Regions from separate parts of the Inediibacterium massiliense genome, predicted to be linked through region 3. Evidence: riboswitches for the same ligand, from Rfam matches in the RefSeq annotation. Region 3 holds a riboswitch; each other region holds the start of a gene.
The links. Region 3 has a riboswitch for cobalamin ahead of cobT (nicotinate-nucleotide--dimethylbenzimidazole phosphoribosyltransferase). Riboswitches for the same ligand answer to the same signal wherever they lie in the genome.
Positions count from the first base shown of each region.

Region 1: another riboswitch for cobalamin. It lies ahead of BN2409_RS03480 (prenyltransferase/squalene oxidase repeat-containing protein); the one in region 3 lies ahead of cobT (nicotinate-nucleotide--dimethylbenzimidazole phosphoribosyltransferase).
Region 2: another riboswitch for cobalamin. It lies ahead of BN2409_RS03440 (DUF4430 domain-containing protein); the one in region 3 lies ahead of cobT (nicotinate-nucleotide--dimethylbenzimidazole phosphoribosyltransferase).
Region 4: another riboswitch for cobalamin. It lies ahead of BN2409_RS03490 (Ig-like domain-containing protein); the one in region 3 lies ahead of cobT (nicotinate-nucleotide--dimethylbenzimidazole phosphoribosyltransferase).

Region 1 covers NZ_LN876585.1:156,818-159,025, forward strand. The annotation lists gene BN2409_RS03475 (S-layer homology domain-containing protein) at 1-907, shown strand, start outside; cobalamin riboswitch at 1,048-1,235, shown strand; gene BN2409_RS03480 (prenyltransferase/squalene oxidase repeat-containing protein) at 1,399-2,208, shown strand, end outside.
Region 2 covers NZ_LN876585.1:128,188-130,395, reverse strand. The annotation lists gene BN2409_RS03445 (outer membrane protein assembly factor BamB family protein) at 1-245, opposite strand, end outside; gene BN2409_RS03440 (DUF4430 domain-containing protein) at 334-1,128, opposite strand; cobalamin riboswitch at 1,281-1,476, opposite strand; gene BN2409_RS03435 (S-layer homology domain-containing protein) at 1,649-2,208, opposite strand, start outside.
Region 3 covers NZ_LN876586.1:558,585-560,792, forward strand. The annotation lists gene cobT (nicotinate-nucleotide--dimethylbenzimidazole phosphoribosyltransferase) at 50-1,078, opposite strand; cobalamin riboswitch at 1,184-1,357, opposite strand; gene BN2409_RS06490 (DNA-3-methyladenine glycosylase family protein) at 1,488-2,208, shown strand, end outside.
Region 4 covers NZ_LN876585.1:165,616-167,823, forward strand. The annotation lists gene BN2409_RS03485 (S-layer homology domain-containing protein) at 1-677, shown strand, start outside; cobalamin riboswitch at 852-1,041, shown strand; gene BN2409_RS03490 (Ig-like domain-containing protein) at 1,176-2,208, shown strand, end outside.

The DNA of each region.
Region 1 (2,208 bases), on a different contig from region 3:
GACAGCAAATACTTTGATTCAAAAAGATCAACCCATATCTTTAAGTGCGAAAGCTATAGATCAAGAAGATTTAACAGCTTTTGAGAAAAATAAAGTTCCAAAAGAAAGTATAGTTCTAGATTTAAATATAAAGATGGGAGAAGAAAAAATAAATCAATTTCATGAACCTATGAAAGTAGCTATTCCATATGATGGAGAAGTCAAAGATCAAGAGGTAGTGCAAGTATTTTATCTAAATGATAAGGGCACTATAGAAAATATGGGTGGAGAATATGATCAAGATACAAAAATGGTTACTTTTGAAATAAGTCATTTTAGCAAATACTTCGCTCAAAAATTAGAAAAAGAAGAAGTAAAAATAACTTTTCATGATTTAAAAGATTATGAATGGGCGAAAGAATCTATAGAAGAAATGGCTGAAAAAGGAATCATCCATGGAAAAAGTAAAGATCTATTTGACCCGAGTGCATCTATTACAAGAGCAGAATTTGCAACTTTAATCACAAAAATGCTTCAATTAGATATAGAAGATATCCATGTAAGCTTTACAGATGTAGAAGATTCTGATTGGTATGCTCCATATGTAAAAGCCGCTTACAAAAATGGATTCATCAGTGGAAGAAGTGCTACTATATTTGATCCAAATGGAAAAATTACAAGAGAAGAAATGGCAAGCATCATTGGAAAAGTACTTACACAAAAAGGAAAAGAAAAAGCAAATATCAATGAATTAGAAAAATTTATTGACAAAGAAAGTATTGCTCCTTGGGCAAATGAGAATGCAGCATTATGTGTAAAAGAATCTATTATTAGTGGAATGCCAGACGGCACTTTTATGCCAAAAGAAAATGCAAACAGAGCACAAGCAGCTGTGATGCTTTACAAATTATACAATAGTATAAAGTAAATGAAAATTGCTAGCGAAAGCTAGCATTTTTATTATAAAAAAATATATTTACGATTGCAAAAATATACTAAATGATGTAAAATATAACATGGTTAAATACGACATATTATGACTATTTTAAACAATATACGATTTTAAATTACATATTATTTTATTTAGGTTCTTCTTTTAAGAAGATGAAAAGGGAATTAGGTGAAAATCCTAAACGGTCCAGCCACTGTAAGTGAGGAGCTACCTTTGATATGCCACTGAAATCATTATATTTTGGGAAGGCAAAGGAAAGTGCAGATTCACAAGTCAGGAGACCTGCCTAAATGTATGAGCATACTTCCTTCTGGGGTTAGGGAAAGTGCATAAAATTAGGTGTAAGTATACACTTGCTATGGGCTAAAAATCTTAACTCTATTAGAGTTAAGATTTTTTTTGTTTAAAACTTATGAAAAAGGAGGAGCAAATTTTTATAAAAAATAATTAAGAGAGAGGAGATTTTTATGAATAAAAAATTATTAAGTTTAGTATTGGTTTTTACGATGTTGCTTGGAATTTTACCATTATCTTCTATGATGGCACATGCAGAAGGTAGCCAGTATAAAGAAGAATTAAAGGTAGTGGATCAAGTTTATGGGGAAAATAAAAATGTAGAAAAAGAATGTGAAGAAAATCTATCAAAAGTAATGACAATGGATCAAACAAATGAAAAAGAAGAATGGATTCATGTAAGAATAGAAGGTTGTAAAGATACCTTGTATGATGAAAAAATAAAATTTACAAAAGATATGAAAAATCCTCTAGATGTGTTAAAAGCAGCAGTAAAAGAGGAAAATATACAAGGAACAAACAATCCATCTACAGGATTTTTTATTACAGAAATATTAGGAGAATCACAAAAGGAAAACTTTGGTTGGTGCTATTATGTACATTTTAATAGTGGAGATATCATTTTTCCAAGTATAGGAGTAGAGCAATTTGATGGATTGACTAATTTAAATGGAGAATTAAATTGCAAAGAATTAGTATTTTATATGTGTTCTTACTCAGGAACAAGCATTATTACTAAAATACCAGTCATTACTGTCAAACAAGATGGAATTCATTTTACTATCAAAGTGGTAGATAATCAAGTGGGAAATGCTCCGATTAAAAATGTTGATATAAAAGTAGGAACAAAAGGAAATTATCAAACTGATGAAAATGGGGAGGTAACTTTTTCTTTACCCAAAGCTGGAACGTATCAAGTAGATATTTCAAAGGATCAAGATTATCCAGCTATTGTAAGACAACATATTCAGATAGAAAGTGAA
Region 2 (2,208 bases), on a different contig from region 3:
TGATCTATAGTACTCTCAAGGAAATTTATATTTTCCTTTTGTATTTTTTCTTCTACATTTTTTTGATTTTTTATATTTTCTTTTTGATCTCTTTCTTTGTTGATATCTTCTTCATACACTGCATTGGTTACTGTTTCTTTTGTATTTTCATTCTTTACTATTTCTATTTCATTTGCAAAAGAAGAAAATATCATAGTAAAAATCATACAGATCATTACCAAAATACTTAAAATTTTTCTATTCAATATGGATCTCTCCTTTCTATTTTTTCACAAAAATACGAGAATTGAAATCCAATTCTCGTATTTTTCAAATATTCAGAGATTTCTTATTTTAGTATTCCCAGCCTTTAAATTCCCAAACTACATTATCTCCATCATGTAATTCATAAATAGAAGCTGCTTTTTCTTGTTTTTGACCATTTACTGTGTATTGCCATCCATTTGACCAATCTGAACTTGAATCATCTGTACCTATTTTTTCTACATAACCACCTTGATTTTTTACAACTATATTATTTTTTACCCATTCTTTACCTTTTTCTTGTTCTAAAGCTTTCATAAGAGCATGTAATGCAGATGGATTTTCTTTTAATACGTCTGCATCATCAAAATATTCTTCTAAACTATCATTTGTTAATGTTAATCCTTTTACCTCAACAGGTCCAAAAGTTTTTCCTATTATTTTTACATTAACTTTTTCAACTGTAGGATTATCACTAGGTTCTTCTACTACAATATAACTACTAATAGGAGTAATCTTGTCCTTATCACCTAAAGTAGCTGTGATCGTAGCTCGTCCAGCTTCTTTTAATTTAATATTTACTGTATCTTGTCCAGCGATAGTCTTTCCTTCTACTTCTTTTCCATCCTTAACAAAAGCTACTATATTTTCATCTGAAGTTTCCCAAACAATTCCTTCTTTGTTTTCAATATCTACCTTTTGATAACTACTTGTAAGACCTACTACCTTCATTTCCTCTGGTTCGTCACCATATCCTACTACTGTAAAATCACTAGAATCATCTAGAGTAAGCATTGTGATGTCTGCATCTGCTGCAAAAGCAGGTATACCTGCTAAGCTTAAAATAAGTGTTAATACTAACATAAATGATAATGTCTTTTTCATTTTTTTGTCCCCTTTCATTTTTTGTTTTTTCTCTGAATATTTTATAAGCCTCAAGGCTTATCAGCAAAATTAAAAATCCCTATCTTCCAAAAAAGATAGGGATTACACGCAAAATAAACTTTTGTGAGTATCTCTCCTTTCTTCGGAAGGATGTGTACCAAAACTTTTAGGTAGGTCTCCTGACTTGTGGATCAACACTCTCCTTCACCTTCCCAAAATAAAATATATTTCAGTGGTATATTGAAGGACTGCTCCTCACTTACAGTGGCCGGACCGTTTAGGATTTTCACCTAATTCCCTTTTCATCTTTGAACTATTCATCAAAGAACCTAAAAGCTTATATATAATTTTATTTTTATAAATAATGGATAGTAATTTCAAACTTCTTTTATTATTATTTCATATTTCTACTATTTTTTCAACCAATATATTACATATTTTACAAAATTCGTTTGACATTTTTCGATAATATGAAGTAAAATTCAACAAAAAACGCCAGCATTTGCTAGCGTTTTGTCGGTTATTTTATGGATTTGTATAAATTATAAAGCATCATAGCAGCTTGAGCTCTATTGGCATTTTGTTTTGGCATAAAATTACCATCAGGCATTCCACTGATCATAGATTCTTTTACACACAATGCTATATTTTCACTTGCCCAAGAAGCTATATTTGTTTTGTCATTAAATCTTTCCAATTCATTTATATTTGCTTTTTCTTTTCCTTTTTGTATGAGTACCTTTCCAATGATCGTTGCCATTTCTTCTCTTGTAATTTTTCCATTTGGATCAAATATCGTTTCATTTCTTCCACTTACGAATCCATTTTTGTAAGCAGTTTTTACATATGGAGTATACCAAGCAGTATCCTCTACATCTATAAATCTCAATTTTTCATTTTCTATGTTTAATCCAAGCATTTTTGTAATGAGAGTTGCAAATTCTGCTCTTGTGATAGATGCACTAGGGTCAAATACATCTTCACTTCTTCCACTGATGATTCCTTTTTGAGCCATTTCTTCTATGGCTTTTGTTGCCCATTCATAACCAACTAGATCATTAAAAGTTGATTTTACTTCTT
Region 3 (2,208 bases):
TAATTTTTATGACTTTGCTAAAATATAGTTTGTATTTAGTTTGAAATGGCTACGATCTAGTAGCCATTTCTTTTACCATAAATGTAGCAGCTTCTATAAAATTAAAGGCAAGAATTGCGCCAGAACCTTCTCCTAAACGAAGTCCCATATCAAACATAGGCGTAAGGCCTAAAAGTTCTATAGCTTTTTTTCCGCCTTTTTCAGCTGTATAATGAGAAGAAATTAAAAAGTCTTTTACTTTAGGTTCTATAGTAATAGCTAAAAGTGCAGCAGCCATTGCGATAAAACCATCTACTACTACGGGAATTCTATTGGCAGCAGCTCCTAAAAATACTCCAGCCATTCCACCTATCTCAAATCCTCCTACTTTGGATAAAATATCAATTCCATCTTTAGGGTTAGGTTGATTCATAGCAATGGATCTTCTGATTACATCCGCTTTATGAGACAATTTTTCTATAGGAAGACCTGCACCTACTCCTACAATCTCTAAAGGATCTACATTTCCAATAACAGAAAGTATGGCTGTACTTGAAGTAGTGTTGGCAATGCCCATTTCTCCTGGAGCTAAGAGATTTTTTCCTTTTTTGATTTCTTCCTTTGTAATTTCGATTCCAATTTCTAAGGATTTTATAGCTTCTTCTCTTGTCATAGCAGGGCCTTTTGCCATATTGCTTGTTCCATATCTTATTTTTCTCTGAATTACATTTGGATCTAAAATATCTTCAGCTACACCTATATCTACTACTATAACATCTGCTTTTGCTTGTTTGGCTAATGCACATACACCTGTTACTCCTTTTGCGAAGTTTGGGGTTTGAAGGGCAGTAAGACTTTGTGGATCAGGTGCTACCCCTTCTTCATAAACACCATGATCTGCTGCCATTACAATAACACCCTTTTGATCTACGCTAGGAAATGGATTTTTTGTAATTCCTGCTAAATGGATAGCAATCTCTTCAAGTCTTCCAAGGCTTCCAATGGGTTTTAAAAGATTATCGATATATTTTTTTGCTTTTTCCATAGAATTTTTATCTAATTCACCAATTTGAACAAGGGTTTCCTTTAATAAGTTCATAAAAATTCCTCCTTTGTAGTATGTTTCTGATTTTATAGTATAACCAAAAAAAGCCCATGGTTTGCTGATAGATCAAGCAAACCATGAACTTTTCCATCATTCATGACATATCAGCAGCTATAGGCAGGTCTCCTGGCTTTGCATCATCATTTGATAAACCTTCCCAGAAAAATCCAGTGGCATATTTTATCAAACTCTGCTTTACAGTGATGGGATCGCTGAAGAATTTCACTTCATTCCCTATTCTCCTAAATAGGCACCTATAACCTTATAAAGTTAATATTATTATAAAGTAATTTTTATATTTTTTCAATGTTTACAAAAGATATTATAGAAGGAATTAAGACTTATAAAAGGAATAGATACTATAAGACAAAATACGAGTAGCTTATAAGGAGGAGAAATGTGATTGTATAAAATTACAGAATCGGATGAAAAAATTATCATAAAAGGAATAAAAGACTTTGATCCTATTCATATATTTGAGTGCGGACAATGCTTTCGATGGAATAAAGAAGAGGATGGAAGTTATACAGGAGTAGCCCATGGAAAAATTTTAAATGTTTACAAAGATGGGGAATATATTATTTTTGATCAAACTACAAAGGATGATTTTATAAATTTATGGATGAATTATTTTGATTTGAAAAGAGATTATGGAATGATAAAAGAAAATCTATCTAAAGATCCTATTTTAAAAGAAGCCATAAAGCATGGACAAGGGATTCGAATTTTAAACCAAGATGAATGGGAAACGACAATATCATTTATCATTTCTTCTAATAGAGGAATTCCAGTCATTAAAAAATCTATTGAAGCATTATGTGAAAAATATGGTACATATATTGGAGTATACAGAGGAAGAAAATATTATGATTTTCCAACCCCAAAACAATTATTAAATTGTTCAGAGGAAGATATCAAACAAAGCCATACTGGATATCGAGCAAAATATATTGTAAATACTACTCATATGATTGAAGAGGCTCATGTAGATCTTTATGGACTCAAAAATTTATCTACTCATGATGCAAGAAACGAATTACTCAAACTAAGTGGTGTAGGACCTAAGGTAGCGGATTGTATATTACTTTTTTGTATGGGAAAATATGATGCTTTTCCAATAGATG
Region 4 (2,208 bases), on a different contig from region 3:
ATCTAAAGGATAAGGAAACTATAGAAAACATGGGTGGTCAATATGATCAAGATACAAAGATGGTTACCTTTGAAACAAGTCATTTTAGCAAATATTTTGCTCAAAAAGTAGAAAAAGAAGAAATAAAAATAGGATTTCATGATTTAAAAGATTATGAATGGGCAAAGGAAGCTATAGAAGAAATGGCTCAAAAAGGTATCATCAATGGAAGAAGTAAAGAGCTATTTGACCCGAGTGCATCTATTACAAGAGCAGAATTTGCAACTTTAATTACAAAAATGCTTCAATTAGATACAGAAGATACAAAATTAAGCTTTACAGATGTAAAAGAAAATCAATGGTATGCTCCATATGTAAAAGCTGCTTACAAAAATGGACTCATTAGTGGAAGAAGCAAAACTATATTTGATCCAAATGGAAAAATTACAAGAGAAGAAATGGCAACAATTATTGGAAAGGTACTGACTCAAAAAGGAAAAGAAAAAGCAAGTATAAATGAATTAGAAAGATTTATTGATCAAGCAAATATAGCTTCTTGGGCAAATGAGAATGCAGCATTATGTGTAAAAGAATCTATTATTAGTGGAATGCCAGATGGTACTTTTATGCCAAAAGAAAATGCAAACAGAGCACAAGCAGCTGTTATGCTTTACAAATTATATAAATCCATACAATAAAACAAAAAACGCTAGCATATGCTGGCATTTTTGTTTTTATATATCTATAGTCATAAAATAAGAAATTTTCAAATAAAATATCCAGTATTGAAAAAATATGAGAAATAATATAAAATATTACATGTCTGAATTCGACATATTAATACTTTTTTAGTAATAATTATAATTTAAACTACATAGTATTTTAATTTAGGTTCTTCTTTTGAGAAGATAAAAAGGGAATTAGGTGAAAATCCTAAGCGGTCCAGCCACTGTAAGTGGGGAGCAATTCTTTGACATACCACTGAAATATATTTTATTTTGGGAAGGGAAAGGAAAGCGTTAATCCACAAGCCAGGAGACCTATCTAAATTTTTTAGCATACTTCCTTCTAGGGTTAAGGAAAGTGCAAGGTATATAAATGTTTATGAAGATATTTATAAAAAATCCTTGACTTTCTTTGAAAGTCAAGGATTTTTGTATAATTAAACAAAATAGGTATAGAAAGGAGCATTTAAGATGAATAAACGAGTAATGAGTGTTTTATTGATGATTGTTTTATTATGTAGTGGAATACCCTTTGATTTTGTATATGGACAAACAGATCATGAAGAAGATATGTTCATAGAAGATCAAGAAAGTAAAATTGAACAAAAAGAAATAGGGGCAGGAGAAAGTATAAAAGAAATTGATAACCAATCCAAATATGAAAAGCATATAGCTTTTAGAAGTGAACCAAAAAAAACAGAAATAAAAGTAGGAGAAACAATAAGCTTATATGCAATGGTAGTAGATGATGAAGGAAATGAAGATACGTACTGGGATGATTTAGATGGAGATGTACCAAGTTATACAAAATATAGCTGGAGCAGTGAAGATGAAAAGATAGCGATAGCCAAGGGAGAACAATGGGAGGAAGATACAGGAAATATAACGGGAATCAGTGCTGGAAAAGTAAAAATAAAAATAGAAAGCAAAGACTGTAAAAATTGTGAGGCAAAGGAAATAGAAATTACAGTAATTGATGACAGACCTAAATATGAAAGACACATAGCATTTAGAAGTAAGCCAAAAAAAACAGAAATAAAAGTAGGAGAAACAATAAGCTTATATGCAATGGTAGTAGATGATGAAGGAAATGAAGATACGTACTGGGATGATTTAGATGGAGATGTACCAAGTTATACAAAATATAGCTGGAGCAGTGAAGATGAAAAAATAGCAACAGCCAAGGCAGGCCAATGGGAGGAAGATACAGGAAATATAACGGGAATCAGTGTTGGAAAAGTAAAAATAAAAATAGAAAGCAAAGACTGTAAAAATTGTGAGCCAAAGGAAATAGAAATTACAGTAGTAGAGGATGAACCTATTCAAGAAGTTGGAGAGATAGATCATATAAATATTTCTTTAGATCAAGATATAAAAGAAATAGAATGTGGAAGAAATATTAAAGTAAATGTTATAGCTAAAGATAAAAATAAAAAAGAAATAAAAAATCCACAAATAAAATGGAGTATAGAACCTGTAGATATTGTAACAATAGATGAACAGT